DNA from 4 places in the Paenibacillus thailandensis genome. Region 4 is predicted to be linked to each of the others. Evidence: riboswitches for the same ligand, from Rfam matches in the RefSeq annotation. Region 4 holds a riboswitch; each other region holds the start of a gene.
What was found. Region 4 has a riboswitch for cyclic di-AMP ahead of ACFSW5_RS02635 (TrkH family potassium uptake protein). Riboswitches for the same ligand answer to the same signal wherever they lie in the genome.
Positions count from the first base shown of each region.

Region 1: linked by a shared signal. The riboswitch ahead of ACFSW5_RS20305 (ubiquitin-like domain-containing protein) and the one ahead of ACFSW5_RS02635 (TrkH family potassium uptake protein) in region 4 are both predicted to bind cyclic di-AMP.
Region 2: linked by a shared signal. The riboswitch ahead of ACFSW5_RS20640 (C40 family peptidase) and the one ahead of ACFSW5_RS02635 (TrkH family potassium uptake protein) in region 4 are both predicted to bind cyclic di-AMP.
Region 3: linked by a shared signal. The riboswitch ahead of kdpF (K(+)-transporting ATPase subunit F) and the one ahead of ACFSW5_RS02635 (TrkH family potassium uptake protein) in region 4 are both predicted to bind cyclic di-AMP.

Region 1 is NZ_JBHUMY010000030.1:63,243-68,929, reverse strand. It holds gene ACFSW5_RS20315 (HD domain-containing protein) at 16-1,335, shown strand; gene ACFSW5_RS20310 (TatD family hydrolase) at 1,438-2,205, shown strand; cyclic di-AMP (ydaO/yuaA leader) riboswitch at 2,391-2,597, shown strand; gene ACFSW5_RS20305 (ubiquitin-like domain-containing protein) at 2,837-3,964, shown strand; gene rnmV (ribonuclease M5) at 4,095-4,679, shown strand; gene rsmA (16S rRNA (adenine(1518)-N(6)/adenine(1519)-N(6))-dimethyltransferase RsmA) at 4,676-5,575, shown strand; gene yabG (sporulation peptidase YabG) at 5,661-5,687, shown strand, end outside.
Region 2 is NZ_JBHUMY010000031.1:46,744-52,430, forward strand. It holds gene ACFSW5_RS20625 (YwhD family protein) at 1-313, opposite strand, end outside; gene ACFSW5_RS20630 (M1 family metallopeptidase) at 418-2,436, shown strand; gene ACFSW5_RS20635 (hypothetical protein) at 2,473-3,294, shown strand; cyclic di-AMP (ydaO/yuaA leader) riboswitch at 3,738-3,897, shown strand; gene ACFSW5_RS20640 (C40 family peptidase) at 3,901-4,371, shown strand; gene ACFSW5_RS20645 (GNAT family N-acetyltransferase) at 4,523-5,032, shown strand; gene ACFSW5_RS20650 (hypothetical protein) at 5,092-5,385, opposite strand; gene motA (flagellar motor stator protein MotA) at 5,564-5,687, shown strand, end outside.
Region 3 is NZ_JBHUMY010000002.1:12,914-18,600, forward strand. It holds gene kdpB (potassium-transporting ATPase subunit KdpB) at 1-520, opposite strand, end outside; gene kdpA (potassium-transporting ATPase subunit KdpA) at 537-2,216, opposite strand; gene kdpF (K(+)-transporting ATPase subunit F) at 2,300-2,377, opposite strand; cyclic di-AMP (ydaO/yuaA leader) riboswitch at 2,642-2,836, opposite strand; cyclic di-AMP (ydaO/yuaA leader) riboswitch at 2,927-3,159, opposite strand; cyclic di-AMP (ydaO/yuaA leader) riboswitch at 3,543-3,745, shown strand; gene ACFSW5_RS03460 (hypothetical protein) at 3,750-4,445, shown strand; gene ACFSW5_RS03465 (ABC transporter permease) at 4,815-5,576, opposite strand; gene ACFSW5_RS03470 (ABC transporter ATP-binding protein) at 5,580-5,687, opposite strand, start outside.
Region 4 is NZ_JBHUMY010000001.1:586,393-592,079, reverse strand. It holds gene uvrC (excinuclease ABC subunit UvrC) at 1-423, shown strand, start outside; gene ACFSW5_RS02640 (CPBP family intramembrane glutamic endopeptidase) at 456-2,063, opposite strand; cyclic di-AMP (ydaO/yuaA leader) riboswitch at 2,307-2,515, shown strand; gene ACFSW5_RS02635 (TrkH family potassium uptake protein) at 2,656-4,008, shown strand; gene ACFSW5_RS02630 (potassium channel family protein) at 4,022-4,687, shown strand; gene ACFSW5_RS02625 (LysR family transcriptional regulator) at 4,798-5,687, opposite strand, start outside.

The DNA.
Region 1 (5,687 bases), on a different contig from region 4:
TTAAGGAGGGACATTATGAAAAAACGGCTGAGCGAAGAAAAAGTGTTCAAAGATCCGGTTCACAATTACGTTTATGTTCAGGATCAAACGATCTGGGATTTGATTAATACGAAGGAATTCCAGCGCTTGCGCCGAATCCGGCAGCTCGGAACTTCGTATTTGACGTTTCACGGGGCCGAGCATAGCCGTTTTTCCCACTCGCTTGGCGTTTACGAAATTACGCGAAAAATCATTTCCCAGTTCGAGCGGCACGGTTATCCGGACTGGCCCAAAAGCGAAAGATTGGTGTCGCTTTGCGCCGCCTTGCTGCACGATGTCGGGCACGGCCCTTTCTCCCATTCGCTCGAGCAAGTATTCGACACGCATCATGAGCAATGGACTTGCAAAATTATATTGGAAAATACGGAAGTGAACCGCGTGCTGCGCGGCGTATCCGAAGATTTTCCGGAGAAGGTGGCGTCGGTCATTCGACGGACCTACACGAAGCCGATTGTGGTAAGTTTAATATCGAGCCAGCTCGACGCGGACCGGATGGATTATCTGCTTCGGGATGCTTATTATACGGGCGTCCATTATGGGACTTTCGATTTAGAGCGGATACTTCGCGTGTTAAGGCCGCACCAAGGGAGCATCGTCGTCAAGGAAAGCGGGATGCACGCCGTGGAGCATTATTTAATGTCCCGTTATCAGATGTACTGGCAAATTTATTTCCACCCGGTTACGAGAAGCTCGGAAATTATATTGCGGCAAATTTTCCGCAGAGCCCGCGAGCTTTACGAAACGGGTTATTCGTTCCAATATATGCCGAAGCCGCTTCAAGCTTTATTGGAAGGAACGATTGACGTTCCTTCCTATTTGAAGCTGGACGAGTCGCTTGTCCAAACGGCCTTCGGGGAGTGGGCGGAGGAGGACGACGATCTGCTCCGCGATTTGTGCGACCGGTTCTTGAACCGCCGGCTTTATAAATACATAACGCTGGACAACCCGGATGAAAAGCTTCTGAACGAAATCGAGGAGCAGTGGCGCATGATCGGGCTCCATCCGGATTATCATATGGAAATCGATTTTCCGTACGACCAGCCTTACGACGTATACCGACCGGACACTAAAAAAGGCGAAAAAGAAGAAAAAACGCCGATCCTGCTCCTGGACGAACAAGACCATTTGAACGAAATTTCGCGTAAATCGGACATCGTGCGCTCGATAACCGGGCTTCACCAAGGGCAATATCATCTGTATTACCCGGAGGAGCCGCTTCTGAGGGCTGCCGGCCGGCTGCCGGCAGGCATTCGGGAATTGTTCAAATTGGACGCCCGTCAAGCGGAAAGATTTTAATAACCGCTTATGCAGCCTCACCCGGGAAACCAATCATTTCCCGTGTAGTTATTAAGGAAAAACAACTATATATAGGAAGATCATACAGGAGGAAACAACAATATGTTATTTGACACGCATGCCCATCTCGACTCTTCAAAATTCGACAACGATCGCAGCGAAGTCATTAAACGGGCACGCGAAGCGGGCGTCGAGCTGATCGTGAACATCGGCTTTAACCGCGAGACGATTCCGTCGACGATCGCTTTGGCCGAACAATACGATTTCATCTACGCGGCCGTCGGCTGGCATCCGGTCGATACGATCGATATGCAGCCGGGGGACTTGGAATGGATCGAGCGGTTGTCCGCGCATCCGAAAGTTGTCGCGATCGGTGAAATCGGGCTGGATTATCATTGGGATACGTCGCCGAAGGAGCTGCAGCAGCAAAAGTTCAGAGAGCAGATTGCGCTGGCGAAAAAAGTCAAAAAACCGATCGTCATCCATAACCGCGACGCCCATGAAGACGTGGTCCGCATCCTGAAAGAGGAGCACGCCTCCGAAGTCGGCGGAATCATGCACTGCTTCTCCGGGAGCTGGGAGACGGCCAAGCTGTGCCTCGACATGAATTTTTATATTTCATTTGGCGGACCGGTAACGTTCAAGAACGCCCGGGTTCCGAAAGAGGTGCTTGCCAAGGTGCCGCTTGACCGGTTGTTGATCGAAACGGATTGCCCGTATTTGGCCCCTCATCCATTTAGAGGAAAGAGAAATGAGACTTCCTATGTCGCTCTTGTGGCCGAGGCAGCGGCCGAAATTACCGGCAAAACGGTGGAGGAAATCGGCCGGATTACGACTGAAAATGGAAAAAAATGTTTCAGACTATTGTGAAAAACGCTCAAAAAAGAAGCAGGAATGTGAAAGGGAGCGAAAAAACTAATTTTTGTCGCTTAAATCGCTCATATTTTCTGGAAATATCCGAATAAATCGCTTATAGCGACTTTTAAAGCTTCTTTACAATCGGCATCGGATGAAGGTATGATTCATTTCAGAACTTAAAAATGATTTGTATCGGATTTCCAGTAACGCTTAATCTCCGAACGGAGAACGGGGGAACCAGGCGATAAGCGATCGGCTGTCACGGAGCGAGGCAGACGCTTAGAGTCATTGATTTCATCTTGGGGTGAATTTCGCCAAGGCCGCCATGAGCGGCTGACCGCGAATAGGGCAGCTCTCTTGCCCAAACCCGACAGCTAACCTCGTAAGCGCAATAGAGAGCGATCAACCTCGTGCATCCATTTTCCATGTGTTTTTTCGGGAAGCCACGAAACAGATCCTCTGTCGAAGGCTTCTTTTTATTTTGAAGCCGGGAGGGCCGGGCTGTCGGCAGGCGACGCTGCCGGGCGGCAATGGATGAGAAGAGAATACTGGATATGCGTGCTGCCGCACGCCATATTTCAATAGTCGCGCTAATGAATCATGCGTAACACTAGCGGCGGGACTATGAAGGAGGACCGAAGAAATGGGCGACGTAAGACACACCCATGGGCAACGATCATCCAGCATGTCTTTCGCATGGCGATGGAAGCATGAAAACTTTCGTTTGATTTTATTGAGTGCCATTATCTCGATCGCTATGACTTTCATGTTTTTGGTATTGTTGTACGGAACGACTGAAAAAAGCGTATCCCTGGTAGTAAACGGGCAGGAGACGGTCGTCAAGACCAAGAAGTGGGCTCTGCAAGACCTGCTGGAGGAAAAGTCCATCACGATAGGCCCGTATGACGAGGTGTCCGTTCCGCTGAATGCCGGCATTAAGGACGGAGACCGGATCGAAATCAATCATGCGGTGAAGCTTACCGTGAAGGCGGACGGAAAGCTGCAGACGTTATACACAACGAAGGAAACAGTGGGCGAAGCGATTGACGAATTAAATATTAAGATTCGCGAATCCGACAAGGTCACGCCGGCGCTTACGGCTCCGTTAACCGGAGTTTCGAGCGTGACGGTGGTCCGGGTCGACACCCATGTGTCGCAAGCGGAGCGAAGCGTGCCGTTTACGATTATCAAGAAAGAAGACCCTACGCTGGAGAAGGGCAAAGAGAAGCTGGTGCAAAGCGGCCAGGAAGGCGTCGTCGTCGAGCAGATCGAAAAGGTCTACGAAGACGGCCAGCTCGTTTCCAAAAAAATTGTCAGCAAAGTGGTCGAGCAACCCGCAGTCAACAAGATCGTAGCGGTCGGCACCAAAAAAACGACCCCTAACGTCACCACGCTCGCCGCAACGTCCGTTACGAAGGGCGGCGTGACGTTCAAGCCGAAAAAAGTGCTGAACAACGTAACGTTGACCGCGTATACGGCCGATACGGAGTCGACCGGCAAAGACGAAAGCCATCCGCAATACGGCATTACGGCATCCGGCACGAAGGTGGAAGAAGGCCGGACCATCGCGGTAGATCCGGATGTCATTCCGCTTGGCTGGTGGGTCTATATCGAGGGAATCGGTTTCCGCAGAGCGGAGGATACCGGTGGCGCCATTACGGGCAACAAAATCGACATTTATTTCGACAGCTCTTCCTATGCGGTCAAATTCGGGAAAAAGAAGGGTTACACCGTCTATGTGCTTGGCCCGACGAAACCTTCGGCCAGCTAAGAAGAAGCCGTATTTATTAAACGACAACAGTTCGTTGAGTGTTGCAATGTAATTATGATTTAAATTATGCCATGATAAGAAGAGGCAATGCCTCTTCTTTTTGTATTGCTGCGAAGAAAGGATGAACCGGGTGATTAAAGAAGTGATTGTCGTAGAGGGCAAGGACGACACGGCCGCCATTAAGCGCGCCGTGGAAGCGGACACGATCGAAACGAACGGTTCGGCGATCGGAGAGGACGTGCTGCGCCGGATCAAGCTTGCGCAGGAGAGACGGGGCGTTATTTTGTTCACCGATCCCGATCACGCCGGCGAGAGGATCCGCAAAATCGTCGCGCAGCGCGTGCCGGGCTGCAAGCATGCCTTTCTGCCGCAGGAGAAAGCGGAGCATAAAGGGGATATCGGCATCGAGAACGCATCGCCGGAATCGATCCGCGAAGCGCTTGCCCATGTGCGGACCGAAGCGGCTCCCGGGGAAAAAAGCGAAATTACTTGGGAAGACTTAATGGATGCCGGCCTTATCGTCCATCCGGAAGCCGCCGAGCGGAGACTGAAGATGGGCAAGCTGCTCGGCATCGGATACGCGAACGGCAAGCAGTTTTATAAGCGCTGCACCAGCTTTCGCATAACGAAGCAAGAGTTTGTCGCCGCCTATCGCGCGATGGAAGCGGAACGGACGGGAAACAACGAGGACGAGAACGGGAGTGAAGGCCAATGAGCGAATCGGTGCGCGCCAAAAGATCGGAAGACGTCGGAACGCCGAGGCGAACGAAAGAAATTATTGCGAAATACGGCTTTTCGTTCAAGAAAAGCTTGGGACAGAACTTTCTGATCGACCAGAACATTTTGAATAAAATCGTGGATGCGGCCGAGCTTGACGAAACGAAAGGAGCCCTCGAGATCGGCCCGGGCATCGGAGCGCTCACGGAGCAGCTCGCGGAGGCGGCGGGCAAGGTGACGGCCGTCGAAATCGACAATCGGCTTATTCCGATTTTGAACGATATTTTCGCGGAGAAGAACAACGTTCAAGTTGTGCACGGCGATGTGCTGAAGCTGGATTTGCGCAAGCTGTTCGACGAGCAATTCGCCGGCGTAGCGGGCATAAGCGTCGTGGCGAATTTGCCGTATTACGTCACGACGCCGATCCTCATGAAGCTGCTCGAGGAGCGGCTGCCGCTGGAGCATATCGTCGTCATGATTCAGAAGGAAGTGGCCGAGCGGATGGCCGCGAAGCCCGGCGGCAAAGATTACGGCAGCCTCAGCGTGGCCGTCCAATACTATTGCGAGCCGAAGCTTGTATGCACCGTTCCGCATACCGTCTTTATTCCGCAGCCGAACGTCGATTCGGCGGTTATTAAGCTGACGCTGCGGGACAAGCCGCCCGTAGACGTTCCCGACGAAGAACACTTCTTCCGCGTCGTTCAGGCCAGCTTCGCGCAGCGCCGCAAGACGCTGGCGAACAATTTGACGGCGATGGCCGGCAAGGAGCGCCGCGAGGCGGTGCTGCAGCTGCTGACGCGCTGCGGCATCGAGCCTTCGCGCCGGGGAGAGACGCTTTCGCTGGAGGAATTCGCCCGCATCAGCCGCGCTATGCTGGAGGAAGGCTGGAGCTGACGGAAGGCGCGGGACTCCCGTTCTCAAGTCGTTCGCACCATTCCGTGCGTCTGCCCATAGGATAGACGTAAGAGGTGATGAACCGATGAATCCAGGGGACCTGGTCGTCCGC
Region 2 (5,687 bases), on a different contig from region 4:
GCATTTCGCATGCGGTCGCACCGCCGTAGAACGAGCCTTCCTCGTTCCGGTCGACCGCCACCCAGACGATCCAGCATTTGCGTCCGTTCGGGGTATCCTCTTTGTTCGGCGAAAACTTGATGCCGCGCTCGATTTTGCTTTTGGCGTGCATCGCTCCCACGTCGATATAAGCCTCGCCGTTGTCGATGATCACGCAAGCGACGTTGCTCAAGTCGATGGAGCCCGCGCCGAAGCCTTTATGTTGTTTGTTGCTCACCACGTTGAGCGACAATGATCTTTTTTTCTCCGGTTGTTCTTGACCTTGCTGGTCCATGCGCTTCACACCTTCCCCATACAATAATTCCATTTTAGCTAATAATCTTGGAAAAGCAAACATATACATGCTGTAGATGCTTGTCAACGGGAGGGAATCGTTCAATGACTCCACGCTTAATCAAACGAATCGCTTTCATAACCGTCTCGGCTGTCTTGCTTGTCCTGTCGGTTCGGCAAGGCTTCGGCGAGGCTTGGCAGTCCCAGTATACGTATGCGTTCTCTCCTGACGCTTCGGGGACGGCGGAGCCGGCAGCCGCCTCGGAGCCCGCCAAGCCGAACGCTCCTGCGGAGAAGGAGCCGATTATGCAGCCCCAGCCCCAGCCGGTCGCGCTCAGCAAGCGGGTCAGCGAATACCACATTAACGTTAATTTGGAGGAAGGCAACCTGCTGCAAGGCCAGCAATCCGTCACTTGGACGAATCCCGGCCGAAGAACGGTATCGGAAATGTATTTTCACCTGTACCCGAACGCCTTCCTGTCGGACAAGACGACCTTCATGCGCGAATCGGGGGGACGGCTCAGAGAGGACAAGGCTACCGCGGACAGCTACGGCTATATGAAGCTTACGTCGTTGACGACCGAACAGGGTGAAAGCCTTCTGCCGCGGCTGCATTTCGTGCGTCCGGACGACGGCAACGAAAACGATTATACGCTGGCCAAGCTTCGGCTGCCGGAGCCGGTTGCTCCCGGAGCTTCCGTGACGCTGCAGATGAATTTCGAGGTGAAGCTGCCGGAAGTTTTCGCGCGGATGGGCTATTCCGGACAATTCGTCATGGCCGGCCAATGGTTTCCGAAAATCGCCGCCTACGAAACGTCGGGGACCCGGGGCCGGACGAGCGAAGGCTGGAACGTCCACCAATACCACGGCAACTCGGAGTTTTACAGCGACTTCGGCATTTACAGCGTGCGCATCGGAGTGCCCGAATCGTATAAAGTGGCGGCGACCGGCTTTCAGACGAAGGCATCCGAAACGAAGGACGGCCGAAAATATTACCAGTTCTACGCGGACGACGTCCACGATTTCGCTTGGGCGGCCTCGCCGGACTTCGTCTACTATGAGGAATCGCTCTCCACGCCGCATATCCCGGGCGTCCGGATCAAGCTGTATATGGATCCCGCCCATGCCAAGCTGCAGGACCGCTACATGCATGCGGCCAAATCGTCCTTGACCAAATACGCCCAATGGTACGGCGAATATCCTTATACGACGCTGTCGGTCGTCGTGCCGCCGGCAGGAGCCGGAGGCGCGGGCGGAATGGAATACCCGACGCTCGTAACTGCGCTGGCCGCGGACAAAGCGTCCCCGGGCTACGAGCTGGAGCGTACGGTCGTGCACGAGATCGGGCATCAATACTGGTACGGCATGGTCGCTTCCAACGAATTCGAAGAAGCGTGGCTGGACGAAGGCTTCACGTCGTACGCCGAGGACAAAGTGATGGAGACGGTCTACGGGCTCATCCCGAATTTGCCGCTGGAAGCCAGCTATATCACCGACCCGGAGCCGCTCAAGCAAGTGTCCTGGTCGTACCGGAGCAGCGATCAATACGCGGAAAACGTATATTTGCGGGCCAAGCTTGTCCTCCTCGGCATCGAAAAAATCGCCGGCGAGAGAGGCATGCAAAAAATATTGCGAACGTACTTCCAAAAATACAAATTCAAGCATCCGTCCACCGGCGATTTTCAGCGCGTCGTCGAGCAGGTTACGAAAGACAGCTGGAATCCATACTTCAGCTCCTACGTCTACGGCCGGCGCATGGCCGACTATTCGGTCGAATCGATCAAGGTCCGCCCGGTCGAGCAGGACGGCAAGAAGATGTATGAATCGTCGGTCCTTGTCCGGAACAACGGGGGCATCGGACGGGCGGTCCCGATCGTGCTGCAATTCAAAGACGGCACGACGATGCCGAAAATATGGGACGGCGAGGATACGCATGTCCAATACGATGTCGTGTCCGAATCGCCGCTCGCTTGGGCCGTTGTCGATCCGAACCATACGAACGTGCTCGACAATAAGCATATTAACAATTTTATGCTGGCGGAGGTTGCCGATCCCGCGCGGATCAGATGGAGCCTTGGCGCCGTCAAGCTCATTGAAAGCATTATTCGCGCCTTCAGCTGGTAAAACGCCTTATATTTCAAGAAGGAGGCTCTTGCAGGCATGAGGAGCTATATGAAGCAAGGATGGCGCATCGCCGTCAAGCACATGTACGTCATCGTCTTATTGTTCTTATACCAGCTGATTTGGGGATTTTTCCTGTACCGTTACGTAGAATCGGCGGTCACGCCTCTCCTCCGGCGCTGGCCGGCGGCCGCTCCCAACGATTACGCCGTTTCGATCTTTCTGTCGGAAGCGCAGTTCCAGCTGGTGAAAACCTCGCTCGCCACGCCTTATCTGTGGCTTCTCGGCGGCCTGCTCGCCGCGCGCATGCTGCTTACGCCGCTCTTTAACGCCGGGCTTCTCTATTCGATCCATCATGCCCGGGACGACGGAGGAACCCGCTTCTTCGAAGGCATCCACCGCTCCTGGCGCACGGTCGGCTTGCTTTATTTGGCGCAAATGGCGCTTACGGCCGCCCCCGCCTTATGGCTCGCGCCCAAAGCGGCGCAAGCGTTCCGGAGCAGCGGCTCGATCGCGGAAATCGCGAGCCAGCTTGCGCCCGGCGCGGCGGGATGGCTGCTGTGGAGCGTGGCGCTCCATTTGCTGTCGCTGGCGATGCAATTCGGCGTCGTATCCGGCGCAGGCGCATTCCAGGCGCTAGGCACGGCGCTTCGCCGCCTTCTGCCCTACGCCGCGCTGACGGTTGCCATGTGGGGCATCTCGCTGATGACCGGCCTGCTCGCAACCTTCGTGTCGCTGCTCTGGGTCGGTTTGTTCGCCCTTATATTGCATCAGGGATATTCCTTCATCCGGACGCTGCTGAAGGTATGGACCTTGGCCGCTCAATACGAAAGCCTGCATCCCCAGCCCGTTCAATCCTAACCGTTCACCCCCGGCGTTCGTCAGCCTTCCCGCTCCCGATCATCCTGTCCGCTATTTTATGAGAACATTTTAATATTTTCGTGAGAAGCGCCCTTTTTCGGCAGAAAGAGGGCGTTTCTTCGTTGCGCCTGGCTTTCCGTGTCAAATCCGGGGGCATACATCCGTCCCGAATCTCATAAAACATTAAACAATAAAGCAGCCGGCCAGCTAGCTTTTAAGCGAAACCCCTTGTCCTTGCAGGCTTCGCGGCGTTTGCGCGGCTTTGGCCTGCCATCGTGCATCGCGCTTCAACCTCGGCTTCAATCGGGCGAAACATTCGATATATTTCCGAATAATATGGACAAATCCGATTTTTTCAGTCAAAAGATAACATGAGAATTATTAAAAATACGCTCAGAAAGAAGGAGATGTTGGTAAAAAAACGAATAATTACTCTCAGATTGTTTAAAAAAACGCCAAAATTCCGTTTACGGAATACGGGGGAACCACTTTGGGTGAATTGATTTCGATGCGGCCTGACTGTATGGCATTGCGTCTTGGGAATCATAGGGAACCTTCAACCGAACCCCACAGCTAACCTCGTCGGCACCGGAAGGAGTTTCATCATTGAAGAAAGTGACAGCATTGCTTTTCGGGCTTGCTTTGCTGCTGACGTTCCAGACGACCAGCATTTTCGCAAGCTCCAAGATGGACGGCTACATCGCCGACGTCATCGGCTCTCCGTATAAGAGCGGAGGCACTACGGCGAAAGGATTCGACTGCTCCGGGTTCACGACCTTCATCTTCGACAAGATGGGCATCGAACTTCCTCGCACGTCCGCTTCGCAAGCCGAAGCAGGCACGAAAGTCGACAAGAGCGACCTGATCGCGGGCGATCTCGTGTTCTTCAACACGAACGGACGCGGCATTTCCCATGTCGGCATTTACGTCGGAGACGGCAAGTTTGCCCACGCCTCTTCCAGCAAGGGCGTAACGATCAGCAAACTGAGCGATTCTTACTACAAGACTCGTTATGTAACCGCTCGCCGTATCTTGAGCGAAGAAGCTTTCCAAACCTACGCTACCGACGCGAAATAAGGCCCGTCTCTTCGCTTTCCGGCGACAGAACGACGCGCCTAACAGCATAAGCCGCAAAGAAGCTGTCGTTCCGGCAGCCTTTGCGGCTTATGCTGTTTATTCGGCACGGATATATTATAATCAAACCCCGGCGTTGCGAGGTGATACGAACATGAACGGCCCGGTTCGAACCGCAGACCGGCAGCTGCTGCTGGTTCCCATGGAACGGGAGCATGCGGAGCAAATATGCCGATGGAGATATGAACCGCTCTACGACTTCTACCGTTGGCCCGCTTGGGAGCGAATGGAACGCGAAGGAATCGAGTTCGGCGATCCCGCTTTGCGCGAAGCCCAGTACAGGTCCGTGCTGGACGGCCGCGGCGAGCTGATTGGCTTCGCCCAGTTATTCCCGATGGCCGGCGTCACGAGGCTTGGCATGGGCCTTCGGCCCGACCGTTGCGGTCAAGGAAAAGGCCCGCTGCTGGCCGCACTCCTGGCCGAGGAGGCGCTGCGCCGCCATCCCGAGCACGAGATCGATCTTGAAGTGCTCGCCTGGAATACGAGAGCGATCCGCGCTTACGAGAAAGCCGGGTTCGCCGTAACCGACACTTATGTGCGCCGGGCGCCGCAGGGAGAAGCGGAATTTCATTGCATGGTGTACCACCCGCCTCTGCGAAGGTAGCGTGCTGCCTTCCGGGCCAACCGGCCGGTCTTCCCTATTGCGGGACCGTTACCGACGGTTCAGATGAGGCGAACGACCCGGTGCACGTTGTCGCCTTGCGTCACCTCGATAATATGAAGCTTCGGATGGTAGGTGACAAGCCCGTCGCCTACCGCGATCGATGGCTCTTCGCCGAGGCCGTAGAACACATCGTCCGCGAGCGCTTCCATCACCTCTTTCCGCTCGGACGACCCGAGCGCTTCCCATTCTTCCTGCTCCATATCGAAGAACGTAAAGCTTCGGGTAATCGTGCTTACCGCCTCCGTCAAGTCCTTCAAAATATCCGAATACTCTCTTGCGTGTCTAACGCCCATCCTTCACTCCGCCTTTACCGTAAATTCATAATCCTCTCTTACCATTGTAACGCATTTGACGAATTTTAACGCCCTTCCTCCCGTTTTCCTTTCGCTGCTCTAATCTCGCGCCTTGTACATGACGATATATAAAAGAAGTAGTGGATGTCGAAATTTTAGAGGCCAAACGGGGTGTATTATGGAAAAATCAACAATTATCGGTATCGTATTGGGATTAGCGGCGCTTCTGGGCGGCATGGTGCTTAAAGGAGCCGGTCTGGAAAATCTGATCAACCCTGCCGCTTTCGTTATTATTATAGTGG
Region 3 (5,687 bases), on a different contig from region 4:
TTACGGAGCTGAAATCTCCCCCCGCTTCCTTAATAACGGGAGCGGATTCCCCGGTAATCGCCGACTCGTCGACGGAAGCAAGTCCTTGAATCACCTCGCCGTCGCCCGGAATCATTTCGCCTTCGGAGACGACGACGACATCGCCTTTGCGAAGCTCCGCAGCCGGAACGTCTTTGATTCCGCCGGGAACAACCTTTTTCGCTTGAATATCCGTTTTCGTCCGTTTCAGCGAGTCGGCTTGCGCCTTGCCTCTTCCTTCGGCGAGCGCCTCCGCGAAATTCGCGAACAATACCGTAAATAACAGAACCAAAAATACCGCAATATTAAAACCGATCCGCCCTTCCGTCCCGAAGCAGCCCGGAAACAGCACGGCGAGCAGCACCAGCAGCGTGCCGATTTCGACGACGAACATGACGGGGTTCTTCGCCATCGTCACGGGATTCAGCTTCTTGAAGCTGTCTTTGACGGCCGCTCCGGCCAATTCCGGCGTAAGCAGCTTTTGGATACGCGTATCGTTCATCGTTACCACCTCATCGTTACCATAATGTCAAATGCTCCGCGACCGGCCCAAGCGCAATCGCCGGCAGGAAGGTTAATGCGCCGATCAGGATGACCGTCCCCGCCAGCAGCCCCGTGAACAAGGCGTTGTCCGTGCGGAACGTGCCACGCGTTTCCGGGACGGGCCGCTTCCGTGCGATCGATCCGGCGACCGCCAGCATCGCGATCATCGAAATGTAGCGGCCGAACAGCATGACGAGCCCCGTGCTGATATTCCAGAACGCCGTATTGTCCGCAAGCCCTTCGAAGCCGGAGCCGTTGTTTGCCGCCGAGGACGTATATTCGTAAAGCACCTGACTGATCCCGTGGAAGCCCGGATTCGTTATCGCCGAATTGCCGGAGTCAACCGCCAGCGCCAGCGCGGTCGGCGCCAAAATAATAAACGGATGGACAAGGATAACAAGGGCGATCAGCTTCATTTCGCGCGGTTCGATCTTGCGTCCGAGTAACTCCGGCGTCCGCCCGACCATGAGGCCGCAAATAAATACGGCAAGTATCGCGTACATCAGCATGTTGACAAGCCCTACGCCTTTGCCGCCGAACACGACGTTCAGCATCATCTCCGCAAGCGGCACCAGTCCGCCGAGCGGCGTCAGCGTATCGTGCATATTGTTGACCGTGCCTGTCGCCGCCGCCGCCGTCACGGTCGTGAACAAAGCGGACTGGGCAATGCCAAAGCGGACCTCTTTCCCTTCCATGCTGCCTTCGGACGCATCCGCGCCAAGCGCGTTCAGAACGGGATTGCCGGCTTTCTCCGATAGATAAGCGGTCGCCAGAAACACGAGGAACAAAGCCATCATGGCCGAAAAGACAACCCAGCCTTGCTTGCGGTTTTTGGCGAACAGGCCGAACGTATAAGGCAATGCCGCGGGCAGCGCCCACATGGACCATATTTCGATAACGTTCGTGAGCGGATTCGGATTTTCGAACGGATGGGCAGAGTTTACCCCGAAGAAGCCGCCGCCGTTCGTGCCGAGATGCTTGATCGACTCCAGCGAAGCGACCGGCCCGATCGCGATTTGCTGGACCGCTCCTTCGAGCGTCTTCACCGTCAGCGTCGGATCAAACGTCTGCGGCACCTGAAGCGCTGCAAGGAGCAGCGTAATAACAAAAGCCAGAGGCAAAAATATGCGCGTGTGCGCTTTGACGAAATCTTCGAAAAAGTTGCCGATCGTTGTTCCTCTGCTCGTAATGCCGCGAACGAAAGCGATGGCGACGGAAAATCCGGTTGCCGCCGAAGTAAACATCATCATCGTAATGACCGCCATCTGCGAGAAATACGATAGCCCGGTTTCGCCGCTGTAATGCTGCAGGTTCGTGTTCGTGACAAAACTGATGATCGTGTTGAAGGCGAGCGTCTCTTCCACGGCGGATATTCCGCTTGGGTTAAGAGGAAGACCCGCCTGCAGCCGCAATATCAGATAACCGATCGCGACCAGCACGATGTTTGTTGCGATAAAGCTGATCGCATATCCCTTCCAGCTCATGCCGGAGCGGTGTTTAAGACCGATCAGCTTGTAGACGAATCTCTCGAACGGGCCGAACAGCCGGTCCGTCCGGTTCGGCTCGTTCGAAAATACGTGATAGACATAAGTGCCCAGCGGCTTGACGAGAAGCAGTATTAGCCCGACGACAACCGCAAGCTGCAAAATATCCATGTCTTAGCCTCCTGAAAGTTTTGTGGAGAGCGCCGCTTCCATGAAAATTTCTTCGCAACAAAATCTTGCTTCGGAAGCATCCGCTAAAATTTTTCGGGATGAAGCAGAGCATAGACGAGATAAATAAATACCAGCACCGTTACGACAGACACGATGATCACGGCCGATCCTCTCCCTCATCCCGAATGACCTTGCCGCACCAATACGCAAACAGGATGCATATTCCGAAGCATACGGCCAGCGTTAACACCATATATAAATCCATCATGGCTTTCCCTCCATCCAAACAGATTGCGGACACAAAAAAAGAAGCCTTGGGAGCAGAGGAACGTCTCCCGCGGCTTCTGCTTGACGGCAGCGCGAATCAAACTTCGCCCATGACGAAGCCGACCCCCGCCGCCTGCTGGAACGGCGCGCGTTATAGTTGCCTCTCCCGAGTACGCTTGCGAGGTTAGCTGACGGATTCGGGCGCGGAAGTCGCCCTACGCAACAAGCTTGTTTTGGAAGCTTTGTTTTGCGATTCACCCCATGGATAGGCGTTAAGCCGTTATGCAGCCGTCTGCCTATCCGATTGGTTCCCCCGCTTTTGCCGCACGGGCAAAATTAAGCGATAAAGGATTGTTTGTCATGAAATGTCGATGCCAAGATGCAAAAAGGCCACAGAGGCCTTATGACCCCTGTGACCCGTCTAAAACGTCACAAGCTTCATCATCCTCTCCCGATCGACGCTTACGAGGTTAGCTGACGGATTCGGGCGGTGAGAGTCGCCCTACGTTAGACGGAATCCATGGCTTCCGTCTAACGATTCACCCCTGCCGCACTCGGCTGTCCGACTCTCACATCGGCGCCGGCCCGGCGTTCCGCACCGTCAAGCGATTCACGCTTGCTGGGCGGTTGGTTCCCCCGTTTTCCGCATATCGCGGAAACTCAGCGATTGGAAAATGTTATCGTCTTGCATGAATCGAATCATACTCCTGCTTTCTGATGCTGTAAAGAACGCGTACGCCCCGCTGTGGATTAAAACAGCCTCCCTCCGTTCCGCTTAATCGCTTTCATTTTTATCAAGCTTCATTATTCTCCCTATTTCGCGTTATGTCTCTCTCTTACGGTATTTGTGCCGGCCGCTTATCTGTCTTTTAAGTATCGGGCATCGACCCAACTGCAAGCGCAGCCGAATAAGGATAAGCATCGATGAATATCGTGAAGAGATAACGAAGTTTTGCAGCGAAAATCGAAGAATTCGGGAAATTCCGGTCAATGTAATGCATATACAGAATAATGAACCATTTACAAAGCCGCGATTGGGGTTTAATATAAACGGCAAACGACCAAACTGCGCTGAATTTTTCGGATAACGAAAAAGCGGGGGAACCACAAGAAGCTTCTGTCGTGCTTAGGCGGATACAGAAGTTTCGTTAGAAGGCAACGGGTATTGCCTTTGGGGTGAATCGCTTGGCATTAGCCAGGCATAGGGCGTCTCTCTAGCCCGAATCCGACAGCTAACCTCGTAAGCGAACGAAGGAGAGAAGAAATATGTTTTTACCGGCGGAATCCCTTATTGAACGTCTGCCCGGCGCTTTGACGGCAGATTTGCCGTTCGCGGCGGAGCTTCGCATGAAACGGATCGAATTGTTTGTCATTCCGGCGATCGGCGTCGATATGCCCGGCTACCGCGTTTGCATGCGTTTGACAACGGCGTACGGGTACGGTTGGAGCGAAACGTTTATCGAGAAGAAGGAGAAGCCTTCGGATTGGGTTCAGTGGAGCAGCAACCTCGTTCATTGCATAAACGGCGGGGAGGAATGGGACGAAACGGCTCATCCGCTGGACCAAAGGCTGCGGCAAATGCTTCACGCCGCCGCGGAAAGCGTCGGCGCCGGCTTCAGCGCGGCCGCTGCGAGCGAGACTGACGGCGGGAACGACAGCCCCGCCTTCGCGGAAACGGCAAGCTTGGTCGAGGCGTCCTCCGCGGCTTCGACAGATTCCCCGGCAGCGGTGCGCTCCGGCAAGCTTGGGGAGAGCAGCGCATTGAACGAGACCGGTTCCGCGGAAGCCCGCGCCGGATACATTCCATCCGTCCTTCAGGACGACCCGGTCTCCGGCGCTTATCGTCTAGCCGGCGTTCGGCCAGCCATCCCGATCGACGCCAAGCGCGAGCAGGCACTGAGCAGGCAAACGGAGGACCTCGCCTTATTGGCTCGCTCCGAATGCTACATTTCGCTTTTTTAATTGTTAAGCGTCAACAATAAACGTTCCGTGCCGGAAGGTCGCCTTGTTGCTATAATCGAGATATCGGGACTTGCTCGGTCATTCGGGTTACGTACAATACATCATCGAACAGCGGCGCAAGGCGGGGCTCCCCGAGCTCGAAGGGGTCGACGAAGCCTGGCCGTGAGACGGTTTGCGGGCCACCGGTTCCGCTCGCCGTCATGCCCGAACCCACGTTCCTTTCCTACTGCGAAAGCCTCGGATGATAAACTGCCGATCGTACAGAACTGCCCGGACGAAATCGCCCTTCGGGTGACTTAGCATGCTAGCCGGCGGTTTCATGGCGGACCGTGCAGTCCGCCGTGAAAGCCGCTTTCGGCTGCTCGCGCTTCACGCCTCTTCCTTGTCCCGCGGCAGCCTCAAATCTTCCGTAAACCATATGCCGCCCGTCATGCCGCTCAGCACAATGGCGGTCGTCGCCGCGGAAGATGCAAGCATAAACATGATTAAAATCTGGTAACGGACCGCCTCGATCGGGTCCGCGCCCGCCACGATCATTCCCGTCATCATCCCCGGCAGCTGGACAAGCCCTACCGTCTTCATGCTGTCCAGCGTCGGAATGAGGCTGCTGCGGACGGAACGCTTGGCGGAAAGCTTGATCGCCTGCTGAGCGGACGCACCAAGCGCGAGCAGCGCCTCGATTTCGCCGCGCGAAGCTTCCAGCTCCCGCTTCATCCGGTTCAAATACAAACCGCATACAACCATGGAGCTGCCCACGATGATGCCGCTGATCGAGATAATGTATTGAGCCGTCGGCTCGATGATCCGAAGCCCCAGCAGCAAAGCCATCGCGACCGCTTCCGTAAACAGCAGCGACATGGCGATGCGAATACGCAGCCCTTTGATCCCCTTTGCTTTGCCGGCGGCGTTCCAAGCCGCAACGGTAATCATGAGCAGCACGATAAGCACGATAAACAAAGGCTGCTCCGCATCAAATACGAAATGGAGCACATAGCCGATAAAGAGCAGCTGCACGGCGGTCCGCACCGTTCCGACGACGATATCTTTTTCGAGCCCGAGCTTTTTTCGGATCGATAAAACAACCGTAACCGCAACGAAAGCGAGCGTGCAAATCAGCGCAACATTGGACACGGCTCACACTCCTTGCCTTGCGTCAGCCGCAGCCTGGACAAACCGCCGCGCTTCCCCGGTGGCCGGCTTGTCAAAGAAACGCTCTGCGGACGTTTTCTCAAGCAAGCGCCC
Region 4 (5,687 bases):
GGCGGCAAAGGGCAAATTTCCGCGGCCATCGATATTTTGGAGAACGAGCTGGGGCTTGATATACCGGTTTGCGGCCTAGTCAAGGACGAGAAGCATAAAACCGCGCAGCTGATGATCGGGGAGCCCCCGGAAATCGTGCCGCTGCCCCGGGACAGCCAGGAGTTTTATTTGCTCCAGCGCATTCAGGAGGAAGTGCACCGGTTTGCGATTACGTTCCACCGCGAGCAGCGCGCGAAATCGATGGTCGCCTCCCGGCTGGACTCCATTCCGGGCGTCGGGGAGAAGCGCCGGAAAGCGCTATTGAAGCACTTCGGCTCGCTCAAAAAAATAAAAGAAGCGTCCGTCGAGGACTTCAAGCCGCTTTCGATCGGCGAGAAGCTGGCACGGCAAATTTTGGACGCGTTAAACGAAGAAAAGGAATGAGCCTTGAGAGGTTCATTCCTTTTCTTTCGTTGTCAGCTTAGCCTTGGCAGGCTTCCGCCCGATGCGGCCCATCGGCGGTGACGCCAGCGGATAAGCCATGCGATCAGCGCCGGAAGCGCGATATAAAACAAGCCGGCGGCAATGTTGAGCGATCCGCCCATCAGCATGAGCGACGAGCTCATCAGGATGGAGTCGAAAATCGCGTGCGCGAAGACGGCCGTAATGAAGCCGTAACGCAAGAAGATGGCCGCAAATACAAAGCCGATCACGATTAATTCGAACAGCCTTGTCGTCGACGGGAATATCGGGTAGGACACGTGGCCGAACGCCCAGATGACCGTCGGAACAAGAATGGCGACAAACCGGTTTTTCACAAGACGCTCGACGAGCGCGATGCCGAACATTCGGTATACCGCTTCCTCGGAGATCGCCGCGCACCAAGCCATGACCGGCAGCAGCAGCGGAGAAACCATGTTGTACGCCGACTGCGAGACGTCCGTGGTCGACCAAGCTCCCGTCATAAGCTGAAGAGCGAGCAGCACGACCGACTGAATGCCCAGTATGATCACCGCAAACAAATAGCCGAGGCCTACGCTGCGCCATATGTATTCCCCGTAGCCTTTGTCCCCGAAGCGGGGCCAAAGCGGCTTCAGCTTGGCCCGCCACATGCCGTCCCCCGCCACGAGCGAGAAATAAACGGAAAGGCCAAGCAGTACGGACAAGATCGTGGAGATGACGAACATGACGGCGACATAAACGTCGGCATTCGCCGCTTCTCCGATCGACGCCCGGATCCCGCCGATCGTATTGTAATTGTTGTACAAATAAAAAACGAGAAAAATGGCCGATAGCAGCAATCCGCGGCGGAACGAAGTATGTCTGGCATACAAAATGGAATATACGATGGCCAATATAAACATTACGCCGCTCATCAAGAGGAAGCCGTAAGTCGACAATTGACCGGCGAGCTGCTGTTGTTCGTTGACGTACGTTTCGTAACCGGCCGGTACGACGAACCGGGGAATGTAAGCCGTGACGGCTTCTTCCGTCCCGTCCAAATATCCCGCAGCGATCGTAAGCGCAAGCTTGGCGTCGCCGATTGCATATCCTTTCGGATAATAGATGGTTTCGCCGTTATCGCCCGGGGTTCCTCCGGTAAGGGAGCCGTCCGCCAGTCCGCGCTCGGCCGCCAGCTTGGACGCTTCCTCGTCGTCCATCGGTTCGGCGGGAGCGGCGCCAAGGACATGCCAGGCGACGACGCGGCCCGTTTCCATGTGGGTATAGACGTACGCCGTGTAACCGCCGTTTAGTTCGATTTCCGTCTGGTACGTGTCGGTTGGGAACAATAAACCGTATTGCGATCCGTATTCCGTCAGCAGCTCCGATTTGGACAAATAGCCGTACAGCAGGCTGTCGGATTGATGGACGGTATGGGCCGCCGCGGCCGGAAGCTTGAACTGCTCGGCGGCGAAATCGAGCGCCAGCTTCTCGGCTTTGCTTTTCTCCAATACTTGCGCTGCCGGCGCTTCCGGCATCTCGGCAGCCATCGGGAGCAGCTGGATGACGATAAAGACGGCGGCGCACAGAACGGCGGCCAAGCCGAACCGCTTCCACTCTCCCGCTTGAATCGTGTGGATCATCGTTCACCTCCTGAAGGTTTCTTTTTTTCGAAAAAGTCCGGTTAGCATTACAATATCACAGATGGTTAACCTTCACAAAAAAGCAGCGCGGCCGTACAAAAAAGAGAAATAACGACTCGCGGCGAGCGCAATGCCAATTGCTAGCCGTTCCCGCCCTTATTTGGACAAATAACGCCGGATTATCGCTCATCTGCGTTTTGTGCTTGCCATGGAATAAAGCTATAATCAGTTACGTCATAACAATCATATCGATTGCCGAATTTCTGAAAAGAAAACGGGGGAACCAACCGTTCGTCCCGCTTTAGGCCGCTGCGCAGCGGCTTGGATGCAGGGGACGGGCAAGGGGTGAATTTCGACGAAGTCTCGCGCTGACGCCGCGGCTTTGCCGAATAGGGCTGCCTGTCCAGGCCCGAATCCGACAGCTAACCTCGTAGGCAGCATGGAACAGGACTCATTCGCGAACAGCATTGGATGTCCAGTGCTTTTTTTTGTGCCCGGAAATTCGTTTTTCGGTTTTGCGAAGGATGCGGGCTTATGTTCAAAATAGTCGTTCCGGCTTGCGGCATCCGTAATGAAAGAGAGGAATTGGAAAGTGACGAAATGGAATTGGAACGGCTTGCGCATAGGGCAATGGTCTCCGCCGCGCATTTTGGTCGCCGGCTTCGCCTGTATCATTTTGCTTGGCGCCGTTCTGCTGAGCCAGCCGTTCGCTTCGAGCAGCGGGGAGCGGCTGCCGTTTATCGACGCCTTGTTTACGGCCACTTCCGCCACCTGCGTGACCGGACTTGTCGTAGTGGACACGGGCACTTATTTTTCCGTCTGGGGACAAATCATCTTGCTTGTTCTCATTCAGGTAGGCGGCCTTGGCTTCATGACGATGGCAACGTTGTTTGCGCTCGTGCTGAAGAAACGGATATCGCTCAGGGAGCGGCTTCTGCTGCAGGAAGCGATGAACCAAAGCAGCATGGAAGGAATCGTGCGCCTTATCCGCAAGGTGCTGATCTATTCCGTCGCGGTCGAGCTTATCGGGGCGGTCTTGTTCGCTTTGCGGTTCGCGTTTGACATGCCGCCGGGCAAAGCGGCTTACTTCGGCATTTTCCATGCGATTTCACTTTTCAACAACGCCGGCTTCGATATATTCGGCGAATTTCGCAGCTTGACGCTGTACGTCGGCGATCCTGTCGTCAATATAACGGCCATGGGTCTTATCGTTCTCGGCGGCTTGGGCTTCGTAGTATTGTCCGACATTATCGGGTATCGGAAGCTTCGAAAGCTGTCGCTGCATAGCAAAGTCGTATTGACGACGACGGGAGTGTTGCTTGCGGTCGGAACGATCGTCATATTCATATTCGAGTATTCCAATGCGAAGACTTTGGGTTCGCTCGACTGGGGCGGCAAAATATGGGCGTCGATGTTCCAGTCCGTTACGCCCCGGACGGCGGGCGCCAACACGCTTGACTATACGGCGCTTCGGCAGGCGACGGTGTTTTTTACGATCATGCTTATGTTTATCGGCGCTTCGCCGGGTTCGACCGGCGGCGGGATCAAGACGACGACTTTTACGACGCTGATCGGCGCCGTTATCGCGATGATCCGCGGGCGGGAAGATATCGTATTTTTCCGGCACAGGCTTGCGAAAGACCGCATCTTCAAGGCGTTGACCATTACGATGCTGTCGCTGTCCCTCGTCATTCTTGTGACGATGGTGCTGGCGACGACGGAGGATCAGCAATTTATAAAAATTTTATTCGAGGTGACGTCCGCGTTCGGCACGGTAGGATTGTCGCTGGGCCTGACGCCGGAATTAACCGATATCGGCAAAATCATCATCGCGTTCACCATGTTTGCGGGGCGGCTCGGTCCGTTAACGCTGGCATATGCGCTTGGTCCAAAAACAGAAAAAGAGCTTTTCCGTTACCCGGAAGGCAAAATTACGATCGGATAGGGGAAATTATCACATGTTGAAAGCGAACGGCTATGTCATTATCGGACTTGGGCGTTTCGGCTCGAGCTTGGGGAAAGAGCTCATGAAGCTGGGCTACGAGGTGCTGGGCATCGACAAGGACGAGGAAGCGGTGCAGGAGATGAGCGACATTCTGACGCATGCCGTCGTGGCGGAATGTACGGACGAGGAAGTGCTGCGATCGCTTGGCGTCCGTAATTTCGATTGCGGCGTAGTGGCGATCGGGGACGACATTCAGGCCAGCATCCTGACGACGATACAGCTGAAGGATCTCGGGGTGAAGAAGGTGGTCGCCAAGGCGATCAGCGAGCTTCACGGCCGGGTGCTGGAGAAGCTGGGCGTAGACCGGGTCGTTTATCCGGAGCGGGACATGGGCATTCGGGTGGCGCATCAGCTTGTATCGCCGAACTTGCTGGATTATATCGAATTGTCGGCCGATTATTCGATCGCGGAGCTGACCGTGCCGAGGGGACTGGACGGCAAATCGTTGCAGGAAATCAATCCGAGGGCGAAATACGGCTGCAGCATCGTCGCGATCAACAAAACAAGCGGCGTCATTATAGCTCCGACGGCGGGCGAGGTGCTGCGCGAGAGGGACGTCCTCGTCGTGATCGGGACGAACGACCAGATCGACAAATTCGAGCATGCGGTAGCGAAGTAGCGTATAAATAACGCCTGCCAGCCGGCATGGATTGGCATACATTGGGTGAAACTAGGGACAGCCGCAAGGCTGTCCTTTTGTGTTTCTTCTATTATATATGAGATTCATTCTCAATATTGCGGCTTGCCTTGCGACAGCTGCTTGATCCAAGCTCGGATCGAAGGATGGAGACTGCTCGGATCGTTATAAATAATCGAGGTCGTCCGTTTCGTTTCCTCCAGCTCGCGGATCGGTACGATCTGCAGCTCGTTGTCGGCCAGCAGCTGCTCTCGCATATACGATTTGGGCAGCAGCGTTCCGGCGCGGCACGTATGCAGCAAGCGAAGGATCGCTTCGAACGAATCGATTTCCATCCGTACGTCCGGCTGCAGGTTGTGCTTCGAGAACAGCTCGTCGGTCAAAATCCGGTACCACGTTCCTTTCGAGAACAAAATCATCGGCAAGCCGTCCAGTACATGAATGTCGACCGGATCTTTGTCGCTCATGAGCATCATGCTTTTGGGAAGCACGAGAAGCAGATGGTCGTTGAACAGCGGGACGCAATGCAGCTGCGGATCCGCAATGCGCGAAGCGACAAGTCCGACGTCGGCTCTGCCTTCGCGGACGAGCGTCACGATTTCGTGCGTTTTGCCCGTCACGGCCTTGATGTCGAATTCCGGATGGCTTTGCGTCAGCGATTGGATGAAATCGGGCAGCGTCGTCTGGAGCGTCGTCAGGCTCGCTCCGATCGTGACGGATGTCCGGCCGGCCTTCACATATTCCGACAGCGTTTGCAAATATTTATGATGAAGCTGGCGCATTTCAATCGCGTAGTCGTAAGTCAACTGCCCGACCCGCGTCAGCTCCAGCCGTTTGCCGATGCGGCGGAACAGCTCTACGCCCAGCTCTTCTTCGAGCTTGGCGATTTTGCGGGACAAGGCGGGCTGGGACAAGTTGAGCAGGGCTGCAGCCTTGTTCATGCTGGACTGCTCGACAACGGCGGTAAATACGGCTAATTCGT